One region of the Anaerocolumna sp. AGMB13020 genome, then DNA from elsewhere that is predicted to be linked to it. Evidence: a T-box and tRNA genes for the amino acid it is inferred to sense, from the RefSeq annotation. Region 1 holds a T-box; the other holds one or more tRNA genes.

What was found. A T-box is a leader RNA that pairs with one kind of tRNA and senses whether it is charged. The one in region 1 lies ahead of R2R35_RS14950 (glycine--tRNA ligase), so its partner is inferred to be a tRNA-Gly.
Region 2: it encodes a tRNA-Gly, which carries the amino acid that the T-box ahead of R2R35_RS14950 (glycine--tRNA ligase) is inferred to sense. The anticodon was not compared.

The regions. Positions count from the first base shown of each region.
Region 1 covers NZ_CP136910.1:3,587,538-3,602,961, reverse strand. Annotated here, with positions in the region: gene R2R35_RS14975 (ABC transporter ATP-binding protein) at 1-819, opposite strand, end outside; gene R2R35_RS14970 (YitT family protein) at 1,017-1,892, opposite strand; gene R2R35_RS14965 (DUF5704 domain-containing protein) at 2,147-5,392, opposite strand; gene R2R35_RS14960 (S-layer homology domain-containing protein) at 5,402-6,655, opposite strand; gene R2R35_RS14955 (hypothetical protein) at 7,461-7,622, opposite strand; gene R2R35_RS14950 (glycine--tRNA ligase) at 7,783-9,156, opposite strand; T-box leader at 9,442-9,691, opposite strand; gene R2R35_RS14945 (DUF3795 domain-containing protein) at 9,748-10,668, opposite strand; gene ymfI (elongation factor P 5-aminopentanone reductase) at 11,165-11,896, shown strand; gene R2R35_RS14935 (PocR ligand-binding domain-containing protein) at 12,186-13,265, opposite strand; gene R2R35_RS14930 (GNAT family N-acetyltransferase) at 13,409-13,957, opposite strand; gene R2R35_RS14925 (class I SAM-dependent methyltransferase) at 13,962-14,759, opposite strand; gene R2R35_RS14920 (hypothetical protein) at 14,865-15,014, opposite strand; gene lysS (lysine--tRNA ligase) at 15,169-15,424, opposite strand, start outside.
Region 2 covers NZ_CP136910.1:3,260,867-3,276,290, forward strand. Annotated here, with positions in the region: gene mazG (nucleoside triphosphate pyrophosphohydrolase) at 1-107, shown strand, start outside; gene R2R35_RS13275 (HU family DNA-binding protein) at 203-478, shown strand; gene R2R35_RS13280 (RNA-binding S4 domain-containing protein) at 612-854, shown strand; gene yabP (sporulation protein YabP) at 962-1,249, shown strand; gene yabQ (spore cortex biosynthesis protein YabQ) at 1,295-1,795, shown strand; gene R2R35_RS13295 (FtsB family cell division protein) at 1,798-2,097, shown strand; tRNA gene R2R35_RS13300 (tRNA-Met) at 2,146-2,219, shown strand; gene R2R35_RS13305 (hypothetical protein) at 2,713-3,288, shown strand; gene spoIIE (stage II sporulation protein E) at 4,213-6,510, shown strand; gene tilS (tRNA lysidine(34) synthetase TilS) at 6,633-8,123, shown strand; gene hpt (hypoxanthine phosphoribosyltransferase) at 8,116-8,637, shown strand; gene ftsH (ATP-dependent zinc metalloprotease FtsH) at 8,653-10,536, shown strand; gene R2R35_RS13330 (glycoside hydrolase family 13 protein) at 10,955-13,006, shown strand; tRNA gene R2R35_RS13335 (tRNA-Leu) at 13,112-13,197, shown strand; tRNA gene R2R35_RS13340 (tRNA-Gly) at 13,225-13,295, shown strand; gene R2R35_RS13345 (putative ABC transporter permease) at 13,471-13,884, shown strand; gene R2R35_RS13350 (B12-binding domain-containing radical SAM protein) at 15,388-15,424, shown strand, end outside.

The sequences.
Region 1 (15,424 bases):
AACCTTTTTGCCTTTAGCTTCAGGTAATTTGATGGAGTGTGAACCAAACTTTAAGGAAACTGTGCTGCCATCTTTTACTGCAGTAGCTTCGATTACGTTCATCTGAGGTGAACCAATAAAGGTTGCTACGAATAAATTGTTAGGCATGTTGTACAGGTTCTGAGGAGAATCTACCTGCTGAACAACACCGTCTTTCATAACAACGATTCTTGTTCCAAGTGTCATAGCCTCTGTCTGATCATGTGTTACGTAGATAATTGTTGTCTGAAGTCTCTGATGTAACTTGGAGATCTCAATACGCATCTGTACTCTTAGTTTAGCATCCAAGTTGGATAAAGGCTCATCCATAAGGAATACTTTAGGATTACGAACGATAGCACGACCCATGGCAACACGCTGTCTCTGTCCACCGGATAAAGCCTTAGGCTTACGGTCTAATAAGTGCTCAATATCAAGGATCTTAGCTGCTTCACGTACTAATTTCTCAATCTGGTCTTTCGGAGTTTTTCTTAACTTAAGACCAAATGCCATATTATCATAAACAGACATATGAGGATATAAAGCGTAGTTCTGGAAAACCATCGCAATATCTCTGTCTTTGGGTTCTACATCATTTACTAACTTATCGGCAATCCATAACTCACCGCCTGTGATTTCCTCCAGACCTGCGATCATACGTAATGTTGTGGACTTTCCACAACCTGAGGGTCCTACGAAGATGATGAATTCTTTGTCAGCGATTTCAAGATTAAAATCTTTAACAGCTACAAAACCGTTGGGGTATGTTTTGTTGATGTTCTTTAAAGATAAACTTGCCATTTTATAATTTCCTCCCTAAATTTTAATGCCATCATGTGCTCTGTCTTGTACTATTACTATATGTCTAACTATACACTATTAGCACAATGAAAGCCATATCCCAATTCCACAAATTAATTTTTACCATTTTGTGTACTTTGTATATTCAACTTAAAAATAAGTACTTTTACCGATATTTTGTTGACTGCCCGTTAATTTTACTGTCTATATTCTCTAAAACCCTCGCCCATAACCTCTCTGGCATCACTCACAATGATGAAAGCTCTGGGGTCAACTTCCGCAACCAGTTCTTTTAATTCAACAATTTCCTTCTTGGAAACTACACAAAACAGCATTTTCTTTTCCTTATTAGAGTACATACCCGTAGCAGAAATACCGGTAACCCCTCTGTCCAGGTCAGCTATAATACGCTCAGCGATTTTTTCATAATGTTCTGATATGATATATGCCATTTTGGCAAACTTAAGGCCTTCCAGAATGCTGTCAGATATTTTTGCAGTAATGTATACTGCAATGATTGCGTAAAGCGCCTTCGTAATACCAAAGCTTATAATACCGATAGTGACTACAACTGCATCTATTACAATAAGAATTCTTGGAACGGTATGATAAGGAATAAATTTATGAATTATCATAGCTAACATGTCCGTACCACCAGTAGAAGCATTGGCAGCAAATACAAGACCTATTCCTACACCGCCGATTACTCCGCCAAAAACCGCTGCCAGCAGGTAGTCGTCCCCCAGAAAATTAATACCCGAAGGTACAAGGGCAAGGGCTAAGGTGAAACTGATCTCCGCTAAAAAAGCATGTTTAACAAACGTCTTACCTCGAACCAGTATCGCTGCAATAAATAAAGGTACGTTCAACGCCAGGTTGGTAATCCAGATAGGTATACCATCCTCAATAACTAAACCAGTCAGCTTCTTTATAACAATAGCCAGACCGGATAAGCCACCTGTTACCATTTCCATGGGTTCATATACCAGGTTCACAGACACTGCCATTAAAATTGTTCCTACTATAATAAGTATATAATGGGTAAACTTATTTTTATAAACATGCATTTCCATATTGTATCGCCTTTTCTGTAGGTATTTTTAAACGAATCTCAAAGCTAAACCTTATACTTAACTTTAACAATTGCTATGGCCCGGATATACATTTATTATATTACTGTATATTCTTATTTAATTTTAGCCCTTTCACGGTTCTTTATACTTTTGATTTTAATCCGAGTTGTGAAGACAAAATTAACTCATGGATATTTTATCCATTATGAGCCATTTTATAGTATAACAGAAAAGTTTTCGATAGACAAGACAGATTAATGGGTACCTCTTGAGGTCCAATCTCCATTAACATTCTTATTAGAATAGTAGATGATGTAGTCGCCATCCTGAAATTGAAAGGTTATATCACCGTAACTGGTCTTCTGATACTGATATCCTTCTCTCTTCCACATGTTGCAATAGCCGTTAGTGCTGTTCTTTTCATTTATATAGCTTAGATTTAGTATGCCTTCCTTTACTGTTGTGATGTCAAAATTCACGATGATATAGCCATCTTTCAACCAAAAGGATTCCTTGTAATTTAAACCGCCGTTATTCACAGCATAAGCGGTCACATCAAAGCCTTTAGGTACAATATGTACTTCTGCAGGCAGATAATATTCTCCGTACCATTTCTGTACACTGGTTGCTACTTGTTTCGCCGTCACGCCGGATGGAATCTGAGCGAGGGTACCAACATACATCCTAAGACTGGATGGTAACATGATATTCATGAAATTATATACCTTTTTTTGCTGCGCCTTGAGTTTTTGTATGGTTACTCCCTCAAAAAAAGCTGTCTTCTCAAGTTCACTTTCAGGAATACCCAGGTAAGGGTCTCCGGTCTTAATCGACTTATCATTTTGAAGGTCAATATTTCCACCCATCTTAACCATGACATTTTGCTTACCACCAAATGTTTCAGAGTAGTAAATATCAACTTCCTGACGATTGTTACCATTCTTATCTACAAAGTAAAACTTCGGCCTTATCCGTACATAATCATCATTCTCTGCCATACTACCAACAGTAGTAAGTGAAAATCGTGTCATGTATCCAGTTTTTAAGATACCTTGATTCTTATATTCCGGATGGCTGCCATTAACCATAGTTAATGTGTATTTCGCATCCTGTCCATTACTGTTGCCATTCTGATCTTTTGTTCCAACAGTATATTTGAATCCGGTCATTTTAAGGGAATTAGGTAAGCGGAAGACCTTTTCCCAAATAGGATAGTCTGTTACATCGTAGATATTTAATCCGTAAATCCTTCCGGATATCTGAACAATAGAGTTATCTTCTGCCACATAATTATCAAGTCTTATATTTGCCAGGTCTTCTACTTTTTCTAACCCATCATTCGCAGCTACGTTGATTGCTGTGCTCCGGTACCGGATCTCATACCTTCCTTCAGGAACCCAAATAGGTACGTAGAACAAAGTATCTTCGGCAACGCTTGTCCAGGTATTTTTAGGAATGTAAATACCTGCAGTTGAGCCGCCTTTGTATACATCAAATGCAAATTTAACTTGCCTGCTTGCTATGTATTTGGAATAATCTCGGTATCCGTAGCCTTTTATATCCCGGTGGCTTCCGGTTGTGGGAAGCGTTACATAAAAGGGTCTATCAAGTACCAGGGATGCATAAACTGGATCCGGTGTAATCATCTGGTTGTCTTTCCTGTTATCCTGAACCATGCCATCACATACAACCGGAGTATGTACTACCACAGGGTTAATATCACTGATTTCATATTGTTCTTCGATTTCAAATACTGTTTCATTGCCGATTGTTACAATGGGTTTATAATCGACTTTTCCTTCACTTGAGTACTCTTCATTGGCTAACGTACCAGGTATTACTAATCCTGATTTATAGAAAACATTCTCCCCTATTTCCTCTTGTCCTTCCGGAATTGCAATGGGATTCGCTGTTTGCTCCTCTTTTTCAGTATCTGCCATAATTGTCTGTCCATTGAATATCAGCTTATCATTTTTACATTTGATTTTAGCAATGGCTGCTTCGGCTTTTTCCTTCCAGTCTTCTGTAGGGATGGAAGGTTCTGCAGAACCACCATTGATGGTTTCCCCTGGTAGTTTAATTTCTTTGACTTCCCCATCTCTTAAAGGCGTTACCAGGTGTTCAGCTTCTTCGGTAGAATTCGTATAACTGACCGTCGGTGCAGTATAGCCGGTTGGATTCATTGTTAAAGTTCCACCTGGTAAAGCATCGTTAATCACTGTCGCTTTATCAAGTCCATACACCGCCAGAGCATCAATATACCAGTATGAATATTTACGCTCAATGTAATATGTCTTCGTGATCGGGACGGTAGAGCTCCTGTCATACTCCTTTCCCTTTTCATCCTTTTCTGTCCAGGTAAGCGTATAATTCTTTGTTACATTTACTGGATAGACTTTTGTTCCGGATTTTTTGATAAAGTTATAGGCTGAAAGATACTTATTTGTTTTTACATTGGCATACAGACTTTCAGTCCCTGGGATTCCTTCCAGTACATCGAAAGATTCATCCCCCCTGGCATCCGCAGCAATGACGGCTGTAGGGTCTATCATTTCAACTTCCCTGGACATATTGTCCTCTGTTTCACTTGGGAGTTTCTCACTGAATTTACGATACATTGCAACGATTTTAAGGCCTTTATCTTTAACGGTATATTCCCGATCTCTTAAATAACTGATTGCTGTAGCATAATCACTTACTGATAAATAGGGATTAATATCCGTTTTACGATTCCCTACGTTCTTCTTTGGATCTCGAAGATTAACATAATAGAGTCTGTAAAGATAATATTTGGTTCCAGCTATATGGTCTGGGATTTTGGAACTATTGGTTGTAAAAGTTGTATTTTTCATTTGTGTTGCATAGTTTTTTGTATCATGTAGCGTACTTGTACCATTGCTATAAATACGTCTTTCAATCGTAATTGGCTCTTTGTTCTTTGAACCGTATGAAAATTCTACTTGTAAGTCAAAACGGTCATTGAAATCATTCGGATTGTTCCATGTTTCTGCCGTTGCAATTCCATAGGGTTTTCCTGACAGATTAAAATATTCAAAGGTATTTTCCTTATCCCCATACACAGTATGAAAAATCCCATTAAACCATATGGTATCATTTTCTTTGATTTCATCCAGTTTCGTCTTACTGAAGGCTTTATTTACCTGATCTTTGTCAAAAGTAAAGGTAACTCTTAACTTATCCTCACCATAAGGAACAGAATGCTGTTGACCATTTTCTAGTTTAAATACGGCATAATCCTTATCTTTTCTTGGAAACCCATTGCTTTCATCTCGTCGTACTGTAAACCCTATTGTTTTCCATCTAATTTCAGAAGTAGCCTTTGTATCTATTGTTGTAAATGTAAACTCTCCAGTTTCAGTATTAAATTTAACATCTGGTATTTCGTCAGCAGCACGAACTATAAAAGATGGAACTAATAGCACTACTATACATGAAAATAAAACAGTCATTAATCCCCTTATAATTCTTTTGTATTTCATCTATCTCCTTTACTCTCCTTTGTAATAATAGTCATTTAGTGAGTCATCAAATATTGCAAAGTCACTTCCATTACTACTCCCATTACCTGTTGCAAGTTCTATATCATAAATTCCTTCAAACCACTTATCTCTACTTAAACCTGGTAAATATATTGTCTGCCTTGCAAAAAATAAATCTTCCTGAACCTTCTTTTCACCTGGAAAAGAGATTTTAAATTTAACATATGCTCTAACTCTATAACTTTGATCAAAATATAATGAAGATGGTTCAACGGATATCACAGAACTTTTAATTACTATCTGATTTTTTTTCACATAATTCATGTATTCTTTTATATCATCTGTTGTTTTTTTATTAGAAGATTCATTTTTATATACAAAATAAGTACTACGTAAATTATTTACCCAGGTACTATTGATGGTACGGTAATCAACGTTTAAACGATATTTTAAATTATTCTCAACTTTTTTCATCCAATCATCTACATAGATACACATTCCTGTTTTATCTATTTCTAAGGAATCCATCGCTGTAGTAATTTTAGCTGACGAAGCATAGTCTTTTCCTTCTACTGGCTTCCAGGTATATGTAGCAAGTTGATATTGGTATTTCATTTCATAAAAGGAATTTGGGAAAGCTTCCAGGATATAGGGATAACTTTTTGCATTTTTAGGTAAGTTCGTTGTTCGGATCAGCTGACCATCTGGACTTAACTTTGCTCTGCCTTTTGTGTTTGTAAGCAAAGATACAACTTTTTTTGCATCTGCAGTAGTCAAGTAATCGTATCCGTTAAACGCTCTATTCTGTATGTACATTCCATTGCTTTTTCCAACAATAAGACCTTTTGCATAAACCTTTCCTACCGCTTCTCTTTTACCTGCAGGTATCTTTTTTATGTCAGAGATCCTTTTTTCCAAGATAACTGCCAACAGTTCCGGATCAACTTTATCACCATTTAAATATTCATCAGCACGATTAAGAAGAACAGCCGCATCCACTCTTGTTAGATCAGCTTTATAATCTTTGAAATCCCCTTCTTTAACTATTCCGGCAGCTAATGCTGCTTTTAAATAAGGGCTGTTGGCTGTAGTATCTGCTTCAAGTCCTACGGCAGGTACCAGCAGCTTGATAAAATTATAGATTTTAATTTTATTACTTGCTGCCGCCGTTGCCGGCTGTACTGGTGCTATAATACATGAAAATATAATTATTAACACTAGCAATAGGCTTATACCTTTGTTTTTTAGTATTTTCGTAGTCATTATAATAGTCCCTCCATCCTCTTTCTTTTGTATAAAATAATTATATTGTATATAGAATAGTTTTATATAAATAATTCTTATTCGAACATAGAAAACCTCTATCAAATACTTCAATACGTAATATTATTTCACTTATTCATCTTTTTCTAGCTATTGATTTTCAAACATTGTGTCTGGAACTATTCTATTTTTCATTCATATTTTTTACTAATTTTACCACATTGGGTTTTAAATGACTATACTCATAATCGTTTTATTTCGAGATTTTTTTACATTAAATTAGCTATGTAATTAAATTGTTTCTATTAATTTTTGATAATTGAATGGAATTGGTTAAGCAGAATTAACTTAGTGTAAATCAAGAATGAATAATATTAATTTTAGACATTTAAGACTCAATTAGATAGTGCGATATAATTATAATTATTAATCAATAATATCTACCGTTCATTTCTTACTAAATATAGTAGCATTATTTTAAAAAAATTAAGCAAAAAACCTATAAAATATTATAACATATATTTCCACTTTAAGCAAGTATTGCTTCATTATATTTGGTACTTCTTTATCTGATACTTCAAACTTTTTTCTATCTTTTTCTATTTTATGTTTTTTGAATTCTATACTTTTTCTATTTTCCATTTTTTCTATTTTATATTTTATAATGTATCCCTAACAATGGACACGTATTTAGTGAAGACCTATCTTTCAGACATCCTAACAAAATAGATTCTTCGTTATGGACACTCATTTTTTTATTTTGTATTTTTTCAATATTGTATTTGTGTTTTACTGTTTCATGTTTCTATGTCATATTTTTTATTTCATGTCTTTTTATTTCATGTCTTTTTATTTCATGTCTTTTTATTTCATGTTTTTTCATTCCATGTTTTTTCATTCCATACTTCAACATATTTTGATTTCCATCCTCACCGGTCCCAACTACCTCAACCGTTTCATAGAGCATATTCCATCATAGTTTATGTCCCATCCCCAGGACACAAATTATCAATAAGAACATATCGCATAGTACATAATACATGTATCATAATACGGTATGTTCTTATTAAATATTATTATAATCCATCAAACAAATCTATCTATTTTATGAATCCATCAATCACCTGCTACTCAAAATCAAATTCTCCCTCAAAATAGTCCTTTAGCTCTGTATAAGGCATCTTGACCTGAGTCATGGTGTCTCTGTCTCTGATGGTTACAACTCCTGCATCTAAGGTCTCATCATCTATTGTAATTGCATAAGGTGTACCAATGGCATCACCCCTACGATATCGTTTACCAATATTTCCGGCATCGTCATAGGTTACCATATATCTCTTCTTCAAAGCATTGTATATTTCTGTAGCCTTCTCTCCATGACGTTTTTTGATCAAAGGCAGGATATTTATCTTAATCGGCGCAAGAGCCGGTGGAATGCGAAGCACCAGTCTGGTGTCTCCTTTATCCAGTTCTTCCTCTGCAAGAGATTCCAGCAATACCGCAAGTACGACTCTATCTACTCCATAGGTGGATTCAACAATATAAGGAATGAACCTTTCCTTGGTCTCTTCCTCGTAATATTCAAGGTTTTTTCCGGAATACTCCTGATGCTTTGTCAGGTCAAAATCTGTACGGTTATGGGTACCGTTGATTTCTCCCCAGCCAAAGGGAAAGAGATATTCGATGTCACAGGCTGCTTTTGCATAGTGGGCAAGTTTTTCATGGTCATGAAACCTTAAATGCTCCCTGTCTAAACCCAGGAATTGAAAGAACGAAATACCATAGTTTTTAAAATTCTCATAAAGCTCCTCATCCTCTCCTTTTTTACAAAAGGTCTGATATTCCATCTGTTCAAATTCTATGGTACGAAAAGTGAAGTTACCGGGTGTGATCTCATTTCGAAAAGCTTTTCCGATCTGACCAATTCCAAAGGGCAGTTTGGTACGCATGGTCCTCATTACATTCAGAAAATTTACATACTCTCCCTGGGCATTTTCCGGCCTCAGATATATAGTGGCAGAAGTATCTTCCGTTACTCCCCTCTGTGTGGCAAACATAAGGTTAAATTGTCTTATATCCGTATAATCCGATTTGCCGCATTTTGGACAGGGTATCTTCTTCTCCTGTATATAATGAAGCATTTCCTCCTGGGTCATGGTATCCGCATTTATTTCATCTGTATATTCATTTATCAGATTATCAGCCCGATGTCTTGCTTTACAGCTTTTACAGTCTAATAAAGGATCTGAAAAGCCTGCCAGATGTCCACTTGCTTCCCATACAGTGGGATTCATCAGAATATCCGAATCCAATTCGTAACTGTTATCTCTTAACTGTATAAAATAATATCTCCAGGCTTCCTTGATATTGTTCTTCAGCCTTGTTCCAAGAGGACCGTAATCCCAGGTATTGGCAAGCCCTCCGTATATTTCACTTCCCCTGAAAATAAATCCGTACTGACTGCAATATGCTGATAAATCCTCCATTGTAAATTTCTTCATAATAAAACCTCCTTTTTTCTGATTGGTTTTTAATACGAGTCACAAACTATAGGCGTTAAGATCCCTTTATGATTATAAGCTTTTACCGGCAGTTATCTGATAAATTGTCACAAATAGCAATTCCCACTTTAACACACAATATAATTTTCCCAAAAAGGAGCATAGTCGCTCTTTCGTAGGACTCTCCGTCTGGAGTGGAGGGTTAGAAATATTGGAAAATCTCCTGACCTATTACATGGATTCCCTTCCCTATTGCATAAAAAAAGCCCTAAGCAATCAATAATTGCTTAGGGCGAACATATCTGTCCGTGGTACCACCTAAATTCAGGATAACCTGCACTCTATTACGGTACGAGTATACACTTTATACCGCTTTCCCTGGTAACGGTGGAAGTTCCGTTGGCCTCTACTTGGGTCTCCCCGTTCAATCCACAGCTTAAGGGCGCCTTCCCTGCACTTTTTCATGAAGATTCACACCGACCATCTTCTCTCTGTTATCAAAGCAGCAGTTACTTTTCCCTGTCATAGCCTTTTCGTATTGGATGTATTTTATCACAGCTCGCTCTTGTAGGCAAGAGGAAAATGCACTTTTCATATCTCTCTTTTTCTCATCCAGTAATGTTCTCTGCCCTCTATCTCTACCGGTGCAAATCCACTTTTACCAGAGGCTGCTAAACGCTCAAATGCCTCCGGTTTTACTTTATGCAATACCATTTCACTATGATAAATATCAAAAAATATGTGGCTGGATATTTCAAGCAGCTCTCTTAAATAGTTTTCTTTCTCAAAATCCGATAGAATATCCATTCTTAGGACACCAATATTCCGGTTTTTCTTCTGATATTTCCTGTCATAAGTTTCAACGCTTCCAATGACCTTTCCTGTTGGTTTATCTTGGACAGCAAAACGTATAAAATATCTATTGGCGTAGTCCTGATTAAGCCATCCCTCTATCACCTGCTCCATTCTGTCTGCAAAATCAAACTCTTCCGGCGGACAACCATCTCTGTTCATTAATTTTGAGACCATTGAATCTCTGTAACATATCCGTAATTCCTCCGCATCTTCTTTGGTAACAAGCCTAAGCTTAAATTGCTCCGTTTCATATACCGGACATTTTTCATAAGGGTTACAGCTGCCAAACTGCAGAAGCTCCATAATCTCATCCTCGGAATCCAGGCAGTCATAATCCCCTTTTCCTCCCTGGGGGTCATGATAGAGAATTCCATTGCTGTAATTCTCCCGTAAGCGTTCCAGCAGTGCTCTTTCTCCGAATTGTCCTGCATATTGATTAAAGGCTCTCACCCGTACATTTTGAAAGATTCCTTCCTTACAAGGATACTCGCTGCACTGGTAACACCCCTCCAACTCTTTCTCTGCTGCACAAGCATAAATAGCACAGGTACTCCTATTGTCACATCCCTTGGCTTTACATCCCGGACATTCCTCACTGCTACATAACACACAGGCCAGACCACACATAGCCAATCCTTTATTCTCATAATAACCCATTTTTATTACCTCCTTTTTAAAGAAGATAACATAGGAATAACGACAACTATCTGTCGCTATTTCAAAAATACTATATATATTTTTTGGTAACCTCTCCACCTAGTAGGTTCTAGTAACGATTTAGGCTCTACCGCGTAGGCTCTTCTCACATTTTAGATACTTCTCTCTTTTTGACTCTTTTCTCATATTAAAATTTCCTCACACAGTAAGCATTTCTCTCATTTTAAAATCATGTAATATACTAGGTTCTATTCGCATGTAATCCCTCCTCACACATTAAGCATTTCTCTCATTTTAAACTCTAGTCATATAATAAGCTCTTCTCACATGTAATTTCTCCTCACACATTAAGCATTTCTCTCATATCAAACTCTTCCAGCAAGCTGTTAATAAAGCGTCTAAATTGCAGTTCTGCCTATTCAGAGCTTCAATTGATTTGCAATCCTTGTCCTTTTCAGCTATAATCTATACCAATAAAGTTAATTCGGGAGGTCCTATGAAATCCAAAACCATACTGATAACCGGTGCTTCCAGAGGGATTGGAAAAGCGATTGCTTTGCGCTATGCCAAAGAAGGGTTCCGTATAGCTATAACCGGCAAAACCCATAAGAACGAACTGATGCGGACCAAAGCAGAGGTAGAGAGCCTTGGCTCGCCCTGTTTGGCTTATTTGGGTGATATGGGCAGTAATGCTGCCGTTTCAGAACTCTTTGGTCTAATCAGGAAAACCTTTGGCCCAGTACATGTACTGGTTAATAATGCTGGCATTTCTCACGTAGGGTTATTTACCGATACGGATATTGATACTTGGAATTCCATACTCTCCTCCAATCTTACATCCGTTTATAACTGCTGTAATCAGGCCGTCCCAGATATGATACGAGCCAAGCAAGGTAAAATTATCAATATCTCCTCTGTTTGGGGCATCAGCGGTGCCTCCTGCGAAGTAGCCTACTCTGCGTCTAAAGGCGGTATGAATGCTTTTACAAAAGCACTGGCAAAAGAACTTGCGCCCAGTAATATTCAGGTAAACGCCATAGCTTGCGGCGCCATTGACACCTCCATGAATTCTTTTTTATCCGTTACTGATAAAGAATCCTTGGAAGAGGAAATTCCGGCAGGCCGCATGGGGCGAACAGAGGAAGTAGCTGAACTCGTGTGGCAACTATCTGACGGAAACGATTATTTAAACGGACAGGTCATAGCTTTGGATGGTGCTTGGCTCTAAGGCAGAACTGGTTCATGCTATTTACAAAAAACTTTAATCTCAATCCATTTTACTGTAGTATCTCCCTTAACTAATATAGCTGGCTACTACAAATTTTCATTCATACCTTAAAATAAAAAAACTCTGTACGAGAGGAAAAACCCTTAAATGTCCCCACAAAGTTAGACCTGAACAATCTAACTTTGTGGAGACGGTTCACTTCGCACAAAGTCTTTTTATGTACTTCTTCTTATTCATTAATCAACTTTATCAGAATTTCTACCTTTCATTCGAACCAGATAAAACTCATCTAAAAATCAAACGCAGAATGCTGATAATTTGAAAGGTTATTCAACGTTTCTGCCATACTGACTATCTCATCTACAAACTCAACGATTGTCTTCATAGCCTCTTCCTGCTGCCTGGTAATTTCCAGGGTGGAGCTGCTCATATCACTAGTCTGAGCTACGGAGTTGTTAATCTGCGAAGTAAATTGCTGTATGCCATCAACTGCTTTTCTGGAATCGTCAGACATACGGTTGATCTCTTTTGCAACCACTGCAAAACCACGTCCGGCTTCTCCTGCCCTGGCAGCTTCTATGGAGGCATTGAGTCCAAGCATTTTAGTCTGATTCGCAAGACCTTTCACGTTCTCCGAGAGTTTCTCTATCTTTTCAGATACCGTACTTACATTCTTTATCTCATTGTTCAACTGAGACTGGTATTCCGTTACATTAGTGGCTGTAGCCGTTAATTCTTCCACAGTGGACATCATCTGGGTTACACTGTCGTAGAGCTTTTCCACAACGCCTTTTAGTATAAGCCTCTGATAACCCATTTGAGAGATCTCACTGGTAACAATAAATAACAAATCTGCTGCAGCTCTTAGCTGTTCCTCTGAGACAATCTTTACATTATCAAGTGCCTTCAAATACTCATCAGGATCTACTCCTATTTCCTCCGCTATCTTAATATATTTCTCTTTCTGCGGTGCCTCCGGCAGGACCTGCCCTCCCAGAACTGAGCCAATCTGCTTACCATTTATGATAATGGGTGCTCCAAAATCCATAAGGCCGCTGCCACAGTAATATACTGCCGGTTTACCGGTCCTTGCACTTTCCTTACCGCCGAAAGCATCACTTTCTCTGCATCTTCTTGCACCTTCCTTGGTCTGCCTGGAAAGCTTCATGCAAAAGTCCGTGAAATTAGATGGCTGTGTAACCGGTACACCATTATCATCCGTGGTCAATCCTGCTACTCCCATAGCCTTTGAAAATGCATCCTGAAACTTCTGCAAAAAATCCACACTAATAATCTCTGTTAATGAAATATTGTCCAGCTCCTGATAATTCCCTCTTCTGTCTTTGCTTCTTGCCGCATCATCTGTCATAATTGCTCCTATCCGCTTTGGGAAAATCCCTGCAATTTTATTGAATAACAATTTTAGACTGAACCAATATGCTCCATCCGCCATATTTAGGTATATTATACCAAATAATTCTTTGTTATTCAACCATATTGCGACATATTATACTATAATAAGACTTGTTTTGATGTTCTTTCATACAGATATTCCTTGGCTTCAAAATGTCTTTTTCCATCCATACTGTCATATGCCGTATCCTTTGTATAGCGAAACCCTAACTTTTCCATAACTTTTCCGGAATTGGGATTCTCCTTGGCGTGGTAGGCGAACAATCTTGTCTGCTCTAAATCCTTAACAGCGAACTCCAATATCTTTGCCACTGCTTCTGTTGTATATCCCTGGTTCCAGCAGTCTCTCATCAGGTTATAACCCACCGTGAACATGCCTCTCTCTTCCTTAAAATAGATTCCTCCGCTACCAATAAGTTTATTGTCAGATTTTCTTACAAATCCCCAATCATATTTGTCCTCTGCTGCTATGTTTGCTTGAATACTTTGAAGCCATTCCTTTGTTACCTCTATACCAGAATGGGTGCTCCAGCTCATATACTTTGCAACTTCGGGATCACTTGCCCAGTTCCTAAAGATTGCTTCTGCATCCGATTCTTTTAAAGGGCGAAGAAGAAGTCTTTCTGTTTCCAATACCGGTGTTAGCATAAATTCACTCCTTTCTCAGAATATCCAGGCTGTGATTAGTTGCACCAATCAAATCCTGCCTCTCACATATGGTTAAATGATATCTGATATAGTAATCAAATAATTCATCATCCATTTGTTCAATTACTTCTCTCATATAGTTGGTAGCACCGTCTGTGGCTATTAAGTTAACCCTTTTAACTCCCAGCCCTTTGGTCAGCTCCTTTATATCCTCTGTCCTTACCAGTTCAAAAAGATCCTTTGGTGTGGATAAACAATGAAAATCTTCTGTCAGCATGTTCTTCTCCAGACATTCTCTTAATTCGTTCTGTATAAAACAATACTGCAGCACCGTAGCGTCATTCATGCAGTATGCTGCCAAAATATAACCGCCTGATTTCGTAACCCGGATAGCCTCTCTTAACGCCTGTTTCTTCTCTTCTTCCTTATACAGGTGGTACATCGGCCCAAGCACTAATGTCATATCAAAGGTTTCATCCGGATATGCCGATAAATCCAAGACATTGCCTTGTATTGCAGTTATTTTATCTTCCTTTTTTATTTTGGACTTTAAAATATTCAGATTATGTTCTATTAACTCAACAGAATCTATCTGGTATCCTTCTCTGGCAAGGGCGATCGAATACCTTCCGGTACCTGCTCCAATCTCCAGAATACGGCATTCTGCCCGGTCTTTCTCTGGAAGATATTTGTGAATGTAGGTCATTGTGGTTAGATATTCCACCTGCCCGAATTTACGCAATAGCCTCCCTTCCTCATCATAGCCGCTGTAGTACTGTTCCAAATAATTGACTGCTTCCATTATGTACTCTCCTTTCAAAATTTACTGGGTGAATGTATTTAGTAAACAAAAAACCGGTGTCTGCTTCTACAAACACCGGTTAGATAATATACTTTTGGTCCTGTTTCAGAATATGGAAAGTTCCTCATGACCTGGTCCGGTATCTGTATTAAAAGATATACGAAGGGATGGCACGATAATATAACCGGCGTTAGCAGAGTAACTCCAGTTCATAAAATACACAACTTTTGTTATTTTCATGATTGCTTGTGCCATAGTGTCCTTCTTTCTGCCATTTACAGCGATATCTGTAATCCCGCATAGATGTATCTGTCAATAACAATTCCTTATATAAATACTTTTTAGTCATTATAATCATTTTACTGGAAATGTCAATTCTTTTCCATTTATTTATGATATAAGCTTGGAACTATTCCGTAAATTCTCCCTCATCCTCTACCGGTCTCATAAGCGGAAACAGTATCAGATCCTTCAGATTCTCTTCTCCTGTTAATACCTGAAGGATACGGTCAACACCCATACCCCAGCCGGAAATAGGCGGCATACCATACTCCATGGCAGTAATATAATCTTTGTCCATGACCATGGCCTCTTCATCCCCTTTCCCATGGGAAGCTGCCTGCTGCTGTAAACGCTTGTACTGCTCCATTGGATCGACCAGCTCG
Region 2 (15,424 bases), 330 kb from region 1:
TGATTTTGCATTTAAATGCAGAAAATTCCTTGACAAATGCCACTAATAAGTTTATAAATAGATTTGTAGATATCGAAGGACTTACTCAGAAAAAGCCACAAGTTTAAACGATATAACCAATGCCAGAGGCATTGAAGAAATGAAAATAATCCTAACGGTTATTTTAACAAATATTAATTACTTTAGAGGAGGAGTTAAATCCATGAACAAAGCCGAATTAGTTGCAGCTATTGCAGAGAAAACCGAATTATCCAAGAAGGATTCAGAGAAAGCATTAAAGGCTTTCATTGATGTTGTTACAGAAGAGCTTACAAAAGGTGAGAAAGTACAGTTAGTAGGTTTCGGAACTTTTGAAGTATCTGAAAGACCTGAAAGAACAGGAAGAAATCCTCAGACAAAAGAGGCTATAACAATCGCTGCATCTAAAGCTCCCAAGTTCAAAGCAGGAAAAGCTTTAAAGGATGTTATTAACGCATAGGACGAGTTAATCAAAGGAAGCTGATCAGGAATCGTGTTCACCGTATGGATAAGTGTGCTGCTTAAAGATGGAGGGACAGATTTTGGGACAGCTTCTTTTTTTGACTTAAAATTTATGAAACAGAGAGGTATTTATGAGACTGGATAAATTTCTGAAGGTATCAAGGCTGATTAAGCGAAGAACCATAGCAAATGAAGCGTGTGATGCCGGACGTGTAATGTTAAACGGAAAACCTGCCAAAGCATCGGCCAATGTGAAAGAGGGGGATATCATTGAAATCGGATTTGGCGGTAAGGCAGTTAAGGTTAAGGTGCTTAATGTACAGGAAACAGTGAGAAAAGACGATGCCAAAGACCTGTATGAATATATTGTCTGACACAAAATCAACAAATATAGAACTTGTACGTGGCAACAGCTACGATATAGGAATGAAATGAAAGGTCTTCTAATATACTGAAATAAAGTATATTAGGAGGCCTTTTTATGGAAGAGAAGCAGGGGTTACAGAAATTACATAAGGTCAGTTTAAATGCCAGAAGTCAGGCTATGATAACCGGGGTTAAAGATGTGTTGAGTTTTGATGCCGGAGAAGTACTCTTAGAGACCGAGCAGGGGATCTTAATGATCAGGGGGAATGAACTTCATGTAAACCGTTTGACCCTGGAAAAAGGTGAGGTAGACGTTGACGGGAAGATAGATAGTCTGACCTACTCAGATGCCGGCGGCTATGGAAAGTCCGGAGAGTCCCTGATCAGCAGACTGTTCAAATAAGCAGAACGCTTAAGAAGCATAAGAAATTATATGGGAGCGAAGTAGATGAATAGAGAGATATTGACTGAGCTTGAATTTTTTGGTACCTGTTTGCTCTGGGGTGTTTACCTGTTAGTATTTTATGATGTGTTCCGCATTATCCGGAGAGTATTTCCCAGAGGAGCTATCCTGGTTGGGATAGAGGACTTGCTGTATTGGACAGTCTCAAGCATTCTTATATTTCGCATGATGTATCAGCAGAATAACGGTATTATCAGGGGATTTGCCATTCTTGGTATTTTTCTTGGTATGCTTTTGTATCGCAATTTTTTAAGTGATCCCTTAGTTGATCTGATAGCAGGTTTCTTAAATAAGATCAAGGATACAATTTTTAAGGTTATCGGTCTGCTCTTGAAACCGTTTGTCCTGTTGGGACGCCTGATTGCCAAAGGATTCCGTAAAGTATTCAAACTATTTAAAATTATTTTTGCTAATTTACAAAAATTATTGAAAAAGAATAAAGAATCGAGTAAAATAAGCCTATCTGATAAGGAAAAAGGTGGTTAAATTTGAAGGGGCGGAATCATAGAAGGAAGAAAAGGCGGACAGGCCTGTTTCTGACAGCAGTTATGGTATTGTCTATTTGCGCTATCGTAACTTATAAGCAGCAGTCCTTAGACCTGGCTGAAGCGAAAGCAGATGAGAAAATCGAACAGTTGAACAAACAGATCGAGGATGAGCAACAAAGAGCAGAGGACATAGAAGAAAAGAAAGCTTATGTCAAGACTAAGAAGTTTATTGAAGAAATGGCAAGGGAAAAGTTCAATCTGGTTTACAAGGACGAGATTATTTTCAAATCTGAAGAGTAAGCCTTGACAAAGTACCGGGCAGCGGTTATAATGGTCTTCGTTGCTTTTGGCGAAGTAGCTCAGTTGGCTAGAGCATGCGGTTCATACCCGCAGTGTCGGCGGTTCAAATCCGTCCTTCGCTATTAGATTTTAAGGGATATATCGTTTATGATATATCCTTTTTTTTCGTCTAAGATAAGCCTTTCGCAAGGGGACGGCAAATTGCGCAGAACAGAAAAAACTCATGCTTCGATTCCAAGGCATAAGAATTCCTAATTCTCTGGCTATTTTATGCTGGACATAATCTAAAACTGATAACTCGCTGCGCTCAAACAATCAGTTTTAGATTATAGCACAAAATAGCCAGAGAAAAGGAATTCTAATGCCTTTCCATAGGCGCATTCGTTCTTTCTGTTCTGCACAATTTGCCTGAAATCTATGAGGAGAAGAACAGGAGGTACGTATTCGATTATTTTTGGTAGATACTTGTATTTAAAAGTTATAGTCTAAATTTTTTATGCCTTTACTTCTGGATAGAAAAGCTTTTTGAACTTGTATGATTAACATGAAATTGGTATTATGAAAAAGATGGAAAACCAGGTGGATTAAACCTGAGTTATGGTAGGAGGTAGTTAAATGGATTTTATTATCATACATGGTTCACCAGGTAATGGTAAGACGACGGTTGCTAAGGAAATACATAAACGGTTAGAAGGTCCCTGGTTTGAGTTTGGCTGGATTCCGGAGTTTACAAAGAAGAATCCGTACACTAATATATCGCAAAAAGAAGAGGAGCAGATGTCCTTTGAAAATCTTATATTGGTTTGTAAGAATTATTATAAGCATGGATTTGAAAATGTGTTATTAACAGACCTGGATGATGTAAGGATGCTGGATATCCCTGAGGTTTTTAAGGATTATGATTATGTCATAGTTACACTATATTCTGAAGAGGATGCTGTTATCAAAGAACGTATTTTAACCAGAGATAATGGAAATGAATTTAGGGATTGGGAACAGTCACTGAATACGAACCGCCTGATAAGGAATAGAAGGGCTCTTCCTAATGAATATCTTATACGTTCGGACAACCATACTCCTGAGCAGATAGTAGATATGATTGCCGAAATTCTAAAGAATCATATTAAGACTGAGAGCTTTCACTTGGAGAAGTATGACAGAAGTGAATATTTTACCTATATTGAAGTTTGAAAATTTGTAATGATGTATCGTGAGGTAGCCTTGTTTTTAATATATAAAAATAGCCCGACAAATGGACGGTTCTATAAAATAGATTAGCGATTTGCAGAAAGCAGATTATTAATAACCTTTAAAGCACGCTGTAATTATTAAGATATTTTTTAATGTAAAAACTGATTAGCCCGTCAAAGCCCTTCGCCTGATTTCAGGTGAATTGTACAAAAAAGAAAGAACGAATGCGCCTATGGAAAGGTATTAGAAGTCCTTTTCTCTGAAGATTTTGTGCTATCCTGTAAAACAGATTGTTTGAGCGAAGCGAGTTATCTGTTTTACAGGATGTCCAGCACAAAATATTCAGAGAATTAGGACTTCTTATACCTTGAAATCGAAGCATGAGTTCTTTCTTTTTTGTACAATTCACCGTCCCCTTGACAAGCCCCCCTCTGACGCACTGGCTGACAAACAGTCTTATCATTGCATTATGAAGTGATATTGTTGTAATTAATTACAGCTATTAGCCCGGTAGCCGCCGTTATGTTCAAATACATTCGGAGGTATAGGGGGTATTTTTATGAAGCTGATTTATCTGACCTTAATCTGAATTTCTTAAACGTATTGAACTCTCTCTATTCGATTCTATCAGGCATCTGGCGGTTATCCTGTCAAAAAGTTTTTGTATAGGAAGACTCATTTTTGACAAAGATTTTAGTTGGACATCCCTATAATACAGGACTAAACGGACTGATTGTACAGAATAAGTGCGGTTGAACGGAAATTAGTACGGCTGAATTACTAAGTACAGTTGTATGAAATAAGTATAGCCAAACGATATACGTACAGTTGTAATGAAATACGGCTGAACAAGTACAGCTAATATACGGCAAAGAAATAAGCCGTCAGCAAACAGTCCTTAATTAGAGGGAGGAATTAAATTAGATGAAAGAATTAAATGTTAGGAGAGTACTTGTAAGCTCTCTTGGAATTATTATGGCGCGTTCCGTGTTTATGGGAATAAATCCATTTGCCATGGGGTATCTGGCAGCACTGTATCTGGAGCCTAAGAGTCGGATAATAACGGCGGTGATGGTGGCATTGGGGATAATAACGGCAATGGACAGGGTGGAGATGATAAAATACCTTATAGCCATCCTGGTATTTTCCATCCTGGTTTCCATGGCAGAGTATCGGAATAAGAAACTTTCCGTCTGGGTTATGGGTGGAGTTGCAGGGGGCTCCATTACATTACTGACCTGTTTTTATAGCACCTTAAGCAATGACTTTTTGCATTATGCTGTGCTGGGGCTGGCAGAAGGAATCATTGTATTTGTTTCCTGTCTGATTTTTCGTAAAGGCCTTGGACCAATACTGAATCCGCCCTTAAAAGATGAGACCTTATCCAATGAGGAAATTGTAGGATTGGCTGTTATGGGCGGTGTAATTATATATGGGATACCGGATATGAACTCTCTTGGGTTTTCGTTACCCCTAACCTGCGCTTTGTTTTGTATCCTTCTTATTGGTTTTCGGTACGGAGCCGGGTTTGGTGCAGTAATTGGTGCAGCCTGCGGTATTATAATGGCACTCAGAACCGGAGAACTTAATCAGCTGGGGGTAATGTGTATGCTTGGCATCATCAGCGGAAGTTTTCGTGAAATGGGAAGGATACCGGATTTTCTGGCCTTTACCGGTGGATTTCTGGTACTTGGAGAATTGTATAAAGACAGTAAATTTAACCTGGAAGGGTTTGGCGTATTGATTTCCTGTGCAGTATTATTCTTTTTATTGCCTAAAAGTCTGATATATGGAAAAAATAAAGAAGAAAGAGGAAAAGAAGAGGAGGTATTTGTTCATCAGAACCTGCAGAGTGTTGCCAGAGGAAAACTGAGAGATTTCTCAGAATCCTTCCATAATCTTTCCGCAACCTTTCATTCCATTTCGGAACAGAAGGAGGAGCTTAATAAAGTAGACAAAAGAGAGCTCTTTGACAGATTATCAGAGAAACTCTGCAAGGATTGTGAAAATTGCAGTCTGTGCTGGGAAGGTCATTTTTATGAAACCTATGAAGGGGCTTTCCGTATTATGGAACAGGTAAATGAAAATGGAACCGTATCCTTAAATGAGATACCGGTGGAATTTGCTTCCAGATGCATTTGCCTTGAGAACTTCCTGGAGGAAGCGAAAAAAAGTATTGAAATTGCAAGAATCAATATGATCTGGAGCAATAAGCTTGCACAAAGCAGAGCCGCCATAGCAGAACAGTTGGGTGAGGTGGCGAATATTATTGATGACTTTTCCCTGGACTTATATAAACCTTATGAGGGTGCGGACAGTAAGGAAAGAATCGCTCAGGCTTTGCGCCACAGCCATATCCAGGTGAAAAAGGTTGCTATCTTTGAAAAAAGAGACGGCAAGCAGGAGATTTACCTGACTGCCAAAACCGAAAAAGGCCGATGTATAACAGCGAAAGAGGCAGCAGGGATTATAGGGAAGGCCTGCGGGAAAGCCATCAGACCTTATGATGGCTGCAAGAAAGTAATTTCCAGAGAGATGGAGACTTTCACCTTTGTGGAGGATACGGATTATACTGTATATACAGGGTTTGCCAGAATGAATAAAGACGGAAGTCCGGTATCAGGAGATAATTTCTCTTTTTTGAATCCCGACACCGGAACCTTTATGATGAGTCTGGCCGATGGAATGGGTTCCGGACCGGATGCCTGTGAGGAAAGCGAATCGGTAATCGAACTTTTGGAACAATTTATGGAGGCTGGTTTTCGTAAGGAATCCGCTATCAAGCTGATCAACTCCATTTTGGTGCTCAGAGATAAGGCAGAGAGCTTTTCCACCATTGATTTGTCCATTATTAATCTCTATACCGGCTTTTGTGATTTCATTAAGATGGGAGCTGCTTCAACCTTCCTTAAGAAGTCCGGAGAAGTTGAGGTCATACATTCCAATGCGCTGCCGGCAGGGGTGGTGCATAGAGCGGATTATGAAATCGTCACCAGAAAGCTTTATGACGGTGAATTTGTTATCATGGCTACGGATGGGGTTGTGGACTGTATTACTGGAGACGAGAAGGAGGAGACTATCATTCAATTTATTCAGGAGCTTAAGACAAACAATCCCAAGGAGATGGCAAATGCAATACTTAATATGGCCCTTGAACATAACGGCTGGGTGCCTGCAGATGATATGACCGTGTTGGTTGCGGGCTTTTGGAGCAAGACTTGATATTTCTTAATGTTTAAGTTACAATAAAAAAAATCAGTATATTTAGGGTGCAGTAAGTATTCAGACACACCATAACAAATGAATAATCAGTCATAAAAGAAAAACCTGAGTTGGAGTTATTCATGATTAATAAGATAAAACAGTATATTAGTAAATATAACATGCTTGAAAAGGGAGACCAGATTATTGTCGGAGTTTCCGGCGGAGCGGATTCGGTCTGCCTTTTTCATGTGCTTACAGAGTTGTCTGAAAGCTACGGGCTGACCCTTTTTGTGATTCATGTAAATCACGGTATAAGAGGGGAAGAAGCTGACAGGGACGAAGAATTTGTCAGAAGCCTGTGCAAAGAGAGGGGAGTGTCCTTTACGGCGGTCTGTAAAGACATCCCTTTCATGGCAAAGGCTCAGGGCTTATCTCTTGAAGAAGCAGGCAGGATAACGCGATATGAGGTTTTTAATCAGTATCTTAATGCATATAAGTGTAATAAAATTGCAATTGCACATAATAAAAATGATAATGCAGAAACAATACTCTTTAATCTGTTCAGGGGCAGCGCCTTAACCGGGCTTACAGGAATCAATCCGGTAAGGGACAATATCATAAGACCCCTCTTATGCCTTGAAAGACAGGAAATTGAGGCTTATCTAAGCAATCGAAGTGCTGGTTATCTGGATGATTCCACGAACTTTACCCTGGACTATACCAGAAATAAGATACGCCATGGTATTCTTAAAAATGCCGCAGAGGTCAATAAGCAGGCAATAAGCCATATCAGCCGGGCAGGAGACAGTCTGATGGAAGTAGGAGCCTTTGTTGAGAAAATGACTCTTAAGGCCATGGAAAGAGTGCTGGTCAGGGGAGATAATGTAAGAAGGAATCTTCCAAAAAAAGATGTGTACTCTTCGGACAATAATACTGAGATAAAAGAAGCGGCACTTCAAGGAAAGGTACAGCTTTTAACAGAGGAGCTTATAAAGGAAGACATTGTTATACAGAAAGAGCTGGTGCGAAAAGCCCTTTCTTTTCTTAGTGGCAGCTTAAAGGATCTGGAAGCTGTTCATGTTACGGCAGTGTTAGACCTTGTCAGCAAGCAGACAGGAAAACGGGTGAATCTTCCCTATGGAATAACGGCAGTAAAGGAGTATAATCATATTTCCTTTGTAAAAGATAAGAAGAACAGCAGCTGTATTGATACATCTCCGCCTGAAAATGAGCTTGTACAGGAGCTTAATATACCTGGCAGAACTCCTTTGCCGGACAGGGAAATTAGTCTGATAACAGAAGTTATGAATTATAAAAAAAATATGATAATTCCACAAAATCTCTATACGAAATGGTTTGACTATGATAAAATTAAGGATACTGTGTTAATCCGTAGGAGAAAACAGGGCGATTACCTTTGTATTGATGCAAGAGGAAGCACAAAAAAATTAAAAGCCTATTTTATTGATGAAAAAGTACCAAGGCAGATAAGAGATGTCCAGCCTTTGTTAGCAGACGGCTCCCATATTGTATGGGTAATCGGCGGCAGAATCAGTGAAGCCTATAAGGTGGATGAGAATACAAAGCGGATACTTCAGATAAAATTAACGGAGGAAAAAGAAAATGAATGAAAATATCAAAGTATTAATATCACAAGAAGAGGTAGATAAGAAGATTCGCAGTCTGGGAGAGCAGATCAGCAAGGATTATGCGGGAAAAGAACTGCATCTTATTTGTGTTTTAAAGGGAGGGGTATTTATTACCTGTGAATTGGCTAAGAATATAGATGTTCCCCTGTCTCTGGACTTTATGTCCGTATCTAGTTACGGAGATGGCTTTGTAAGCTCAGGAAGAGTAAAGATCATAAAAGACCTGGACGATTCCATAGAAGATAAAGAAGTACTTATTGTAGAGGATATCATTGATTCCGGTAATACGCTGAAATATCTGGTAGATCTTTTATACAGCAGAAAGCCTAAGAGTATAAAAATATGTACCTTGCTGGATAAACCGGACAGAAGAACTGCAGAAGTGAACGTAGATTACGTAGGATTTCAGATACCCGATGAATTTGTGGTAGGATATGGGCTGGATTATACCCAAAAATATAGAAACCTGCCCTATATCGGAGTGATTGAGCAATAGAAAGGAGGTCTGTCTGTGAAGAGACAACTGAAAGGATATGGAGCTTATCTCATTATCCTTGGAATTATTTTGGTCTTATCCCTTGTCCACCAGAATATAAGGAACAATCAAAGCGATCAGTACGAGTACAACAACTTTTTGGAGGATGTATCAAAAAGTAATATAACCGATGTTAAGATCTATCAGAATCAGGAACCACCGACGGGAAGGGTTATCGTTACGTTGAAGGATAAGAACGTAAAGAAATTCTATGTACCGGATGTCAAAGAGGTAAGGGATCTTGCGGTTGCAAATTCCGATAAATTTACACATCAGTTTTATGATGTGGCAAAACCTAACTGGTTCCTGACACTGCTGCCTTATCTGTTAGGGTTTGTAGTTATAATATTACTATTTTCCTATATGTCCAATCAAGCTGCCGGAGGCGGCGGAGGCGGCAGTAAGGTTATGAACTTTGGCAAGAGCCGGGCGAAAATGACCACTGACGAGAATAAGAAGACTACATTTAAGAATGTAGCAGGGCTTGAGGAAGAGAAAGAAGAGCTTCAGGAAATCGTAGATTTCCTAAAAACACCCAAGAAATATACCCAGGTGGGAGCAAGAATTCCCAAAGGCGTACTTTTAGAAGGACCTCCCGGAACCGGTAAGACCCTTCTTGCAAAAGCGGTAGCAGGAGAAGCAGGGGTACCTTTCTTTAGTATCTCAGGTTCTGATTTTGTTGAGATGTTTGTTGGTGTTGGTGCCTCCAGAGTAAGAGATTTGTTTGAGGACGCCAAGAAACACTCCCCTTGTATTATCTTTATTGATGAGATCGATGCCGTTGCCAGAAGAAGAGGAACCGGAATGGGCGGCGGACATGATGAAAGAGAGCAGACTTTAAATCAGCTGTTAGTAGAGATGGATGGTTTTGGTGTCAATGAAGGTATTATTGTCATGGCTGCCACTAACCGTGTGGATATTCTGGATCCTGCCATTTTAAGACCTGGACGTTTTGACCGTAAGGTATTAGTGGGAAGACCGGATGTAAAAGGCAGAGAAGAAATTCTCCAGGTACACGCAAAAGGTAAACCCTTAGGTGAGGATGTAGACTTAAAGAGGATAGCCCAGACCACTGCCGGTTTCACCGGTGCTGATCTTGAAAATCTCTTAAATGAAGCTGCGATCAGCGCAGCCAAAGATAACCGCTCTTACATTGTTCATGAGGATATCAATAAATCCTTTATCAAAGTAGGTATCGGTACGGAGAAAAAAAGCAAGGTTATTTCTGATAAAGAAAAGAGGATCACCGCTTATCACGAAGCAGGGCATGCTATTCTCTTCCATCTTCTCCCCGATGTGGGGCCTGTATATACTGTGTCTATCATTCCAACTGGAAATGGTGCGGCAGGTTATACCATGCCTTTACCGGAAAAGGATGAGATGTTCCATACAAAGGGTGGCATGAAGCAGGATATTATTGTAGGTCTTGGAGGCCGTGCGGCAGAAGAGCTGATATTTGATGATATCACCACCGGGGCTTCTTCGGATATTAAGATGGCAACAAAGACTGCCAGAGCCATGATAACAAAATATGGTTTCTCCTCCAATGTAGGTATGGTTAATTATGACAGTGATGATGACGAAGTGTTTATCGGAAGAGATCTGGCACATACCAGAAGCTACAGTGAGAATGTTGCCAGAATCATAGATGATGAAGTGAAAGGGATGATTGACAACTGTTACAGTGAAGCCAAGAGATTCCTTACAGAATATATGGATGTACTTCACAGCTGCGCGAAACTCTTAATCGAGAAAGAGCGAATTAATCGTGAAGAATTTGAAGCCCTGTTCCTGCACAGAGGAGATGGTTCCAATCTTACCCAAAATGAAGGCGGTAATACACCAATTTTAGAGGTCTAAGGGCAGGTTACAAAAAAAGACTGCAAAATATAAGGTTTTTATATAATATTTTCGGGGGCTGTAAAAGCTAAAATGAGGTGAGTGATAAAAACAGACAAAAAAATTTTTTAAAACTTTTTAAGTTTGTGCACACTTTTTGAATATATGGTGATATACTAATACTCGTAAACCCCAATACATTATATAGTTTTTGCTACACCCCATAAGTAACAAAATACCTTCTCCAAGAAAAGGACAGCATCGATGGCTGTCCTTTTCTTTGTCCAAAAATAGTTATAATTTCTGGTTGCTATTTTTGAACGTATGCTTTAATATACATTATCAGAGACAAATATTTCGGAAAGTTTCGTAAAATAAAAAGCAGAATTCAGAGTGCTGGCAATATGCCCTGATAAAAGGAAAGGTTTGTTTGATATATATGATAAATAAAAATGCGCTGTACAGTGACGGAACGATTGATTACAGAAACCCCATGGAACCCAATGAATTTGAGAAGGTAGTAATACGATTACGAACTCAAAAGGGTGAATTAAGCGTTTTCATGCATTTCTCCGGAAATACGCAGGAATTTTCAGCTGTTAAGATGGATAGAACCCACAGTGATATATATTTTGATTATTATGAAAGCGTTATTGCGTTAGAGAACTATGTGGTTAATTATTACTTTGAAATATCAGATGGTGAGCAGACCTGCTATTACAACCGGGCAGGAGGAACCGATAAGCTTCAGGAGAAGTTCCATTTTACCTTAACTCCTGGATTTCATACACCGGATTGGGCAAAAGGTGCGGTTATGTATCAGATCTATGTGGACCGCTTTTATAACGGAGATACTGGCAATGATGTTACCGATAGGGAGTATTATTATGTAGGGGACTGTGTGACAAAGGCAGAGGACTGGTATCAATATCCGGCATCTGTAGGCATCAGGGAATTTTATGGAGGCGACCTGTTAGGCGTTATTAAGAAAATGGATTATCTGAAAGACCTTGGTGTGGAAGTAATCTATTTGAATCCGGTGTTCGTTTCCCCCTCCAATCACAAATATGATACCCAGGACTATGACTATGTAGACCCGCATCTGGGAGTTGTTGTAGAAGACAGTGAAGAGGCGCTGCCAGAAGGAGTATACGACAACCGTAGGGCAAACCGTTACAAAAAAAGGGTTACAAGCAGGATCAATCTTGAGAAAAGCAATGAGCTTCTTGTAAAGCTTGTGGAAACTGCACATGAAAAAGGTATGAAGGTAATATTAGACGGAGTCTTCAATCACTGCGGTTCTTTTCACAAATGGCTGGACAGAGAAGGTATTTATGAAGGAGAAGAGGACTTTAAACCCGGTGCATATTGGGAGAAGACCAGCCCATATAGGGATTATTTTAATTTTAAAGAGGATAAATGGCCTGGTAACGGCAGTTATGATGGCTGGTGGGGGTATGAGACCTTGCCTAAGTTAAATTATGAGGGTTCCCGTAAGCTCTATGATGAAATTCTAAAGATAGGAGCTAAATGGGTATCACCACCTTTTAATTGTGACGGCTGGAGGCTTGACGTAGCTGCAGATTTAGGTCTGACCAGAGAGTTTAACCATCAATTCTGGAAGGACTTTAGAAAGGCAGTAAAAACAGCTAATCCGGAGGCGGTTATCCTGGCAGAGCATTACGGCGATTCAAAGGAATGGCTTTTAGGAGAAGAATGGGATACTGTAATGAATTACGATGCTTTTATGGAGCCGCTTACCTGGTTCCTTACAGGTATGGAAAAGCACAGTGATTCCTATGAGGAATCTCTGTACAATTCGGGAGCTGCTTTCGAAGGTCTGATGAAAAATGCTATGGTTGGTATGCAGACCACCTCCTTGCTGACCGCCATGAATGAACTCTCCAATCACGATCATTCCAGATTCTTAACCAGAACCAACAAAAGGGTTGGCAGAACGGCAACGGCAGGACCTCAGGCTGCGGATAATGGCATAGATCTTGGCGTGTTCCGGGAGGCGGTAACGGTACAGATGACCTGGCCTGGGGCACCTACTATCTACTATGGCGATGAAGCCGGCTTATGCGGCTGGACGGATCCGGATAACCGAAGAAGTTATCCCTGGGGAAGAGAAGACCAGGAGCTGATTCAATTCCATAAGGATATTATTAATATTCATAAAACCTATGATACCTTAAAAACCGGCTCCCATCTGATGCTGCATGCTGATTATGGCTATTTGTGTTATGGAAGATTTGACAAGAAAGATAAATTTATTATTGCCTTAAATAATACAGAAGCGCAAATGGAGGTGGAGATTGAAGCCTGGCGTATAGGGATTGAGGATAAGGAAACACTAGCAAGGCTGCTATTAACAACCAGAGATGGCTATTGTCTGGATTCAGAAATGTATTATACCGATGGAGGAGTTTTAAAGCTAACGCTTCCTCCGGCGGCTTCGGTTATCATAAAGAATTTCTTCCAGGCATAAGTGTATTTTTATTATTTTTTGAATTTTATAAAAAACTTGTACAAAAGCACTTGAAATCTATTTGTGACTGTGTTATAATCTAACCTTGTCAGAAAGATTTTAGATGCCGGCGTGGCGGAACTGGCAGACGCACAGGACTTAAAATCCTGCGGGCCTAATCGCCCGTACCGGTTCGATTCCGGTCGCCGGCATGGTTTTTAAAATCTCATAATAGATTTGCGGGTGTAGTTCAATGGTAGAACACTAGCCTTCCAAGCTAGATACGTGGGTTCGATTCCCATCACCCGCTTTTTTCATGCCCATTTTTCCAAATGTCACCTTGGCAGTCTTTGCTAAGGGAAGTGATGGAATGTAGTAAATTTATAAGTTTAAGTAAAAAAACCGAGCATACTAATTTTCAACCGAATGAAATGCGCTGACAGCTAACAGCTCATGCGCTATTAATCAGAAAGGATGAAAAAGGTATGCTTAAAATAAATAACACGTTAAAATATATTCTTTTTTTCTTTGTGGGAGGTTTCATCTATTGTGGCATTGAGACCTTATTCAGAGGTTATTCCCACATCTCCATGCTCATTGCAGGTGGCATCTGTTTTCTTATAATCGATTTTATTAATCAGAAATACGGTCATGAAATTCCTCTTCCGGGAAAAATGTTTCTTGCTTCTCTGGCAATAACGGCAGTGGAGCTGGTTGCGGGAATAATCGTTAATCTGTGGATGAACCTCAATGTCTGGGATTATTCAGAGATTCCCTTAAATGCCTGGGGGCAGATATGTCCTTTGTTCAGCCTGGTATGGTTTGTACTGGCAGCGCCGGCTATCTGGCTGGATAATCAGCTTAGAGGATTTCTGGCAGGAAATAATGTGAGGGCGTAAAGACTCTGAGGTAAAGCATATATATTGCAGTACGGGAGGTTTTGGGGGCGGACGATAATTCGAGGTTCTGTTTATACGTTTTGTTCTTCGAGAATCCTATTCCACTAAAGCGGCAGGAACTGTTCCTGGCAGGTAAAATTAAACCAAACTCGCTGGTAGTTTGTCTCAGTGTAAGCTGTTGTGCTCAAACAGTGGTTTAATTTAACCTAGTCACAGTTTCTGCCGCTTAAGTGGAATAAGGATTCTCTCAATACAAAACTACTAAACAGAACCTCAAATTATCTGTTTTTTGATCATAACCTTTCAGTTTGCTGGTATTGATGTATGGAATTATGATTTTGGATATTGCGGTCTTTACATGCTGAGGTATATGAGAAGAGGTAGGGTTTTGAGAGAATGACATCCAGATTGTGAAACGCCAAGGATTTTAAGTATTATGGTAATAGTAGCTGATGATAAAATTTCTTGAAGTATCTGTGTCAAAGACTTTAGGGGGATGAATCAATCTACTTTATGAGAAGCTGATGGATTTTTGTTATAATAAATGTATCCTTAATATAATACAGTTCATGATTCTAATGAGCGATTAATAATTTTGCTTCATCAGTTGGGTAATTACCAAAACCGCCACTTTCGATTTCACTTATTTATCATTATTATTATAATTTTACACCTGCAATATCTGTTGAGTGATGTTTAGCCTTATTTCAGTCGATAAAACTTGTTTCTTATGATACTGATAATACTGAACTGCATTCAACATAAACGTTTGTAAAAGTTTTGACCCTGATTTTTTCCATAAGTACAAAATCTCTATCCTGTTATTTCTTACGGTGCTGATAATACTGAACTGTACTCAGCTTAAACTGCTAAAGTTTTTGACACCTAAATTTTCCATAAGTACGTAATCTCTATCGTGTTATATCTATACATAGGATTTTCTAATTAACTTTTACTACTTAGACTCAGGCATCAAAAGCATAATCTTGAAAACAACCAGATGAGTTTGGCTTATATTCCTCCATCTCCATTGAAGGGTTCCTAAGGACACTTAAATGACAGCAGTTGTGACTAGGTGAAAGGATACCACTGTCTGAGCGCCTTTCAGCGAGTTTGGTATCCTTTCACCTGCCAGGAACAACTTCTGTCATTTTAGTGGAATTTGGAACCCTGAACAGGAGATGGAGGAATATAAGCCAAACTCATCGTCCGTTTCCCAAAACCCCTCCTTTTCACCTTTACCGTCCTTTACCAGTAAAGACAGGTTTCCTTTTCTTGTATGTTGTGTTAAAATAAGCATAAGCCTATGATTTTAAAGGTTTCTGCTTATTTTGTTTTCACCTTATAAATTATTTATCATAAGGATATGTATGGCATGAATAAGCGGTTTTATACGGTATAGACAGTTACAGACACTATACCGAAAATTACTAGATAAGCAGAGGTGCTGCGGTTAAGCTTGAAAGACGCTATTTGCTGATTTGAGCGCGCCAAGGCGCAATGGTGGTTAGATTGAAAGTTTTATTGGTAGGTATTAACG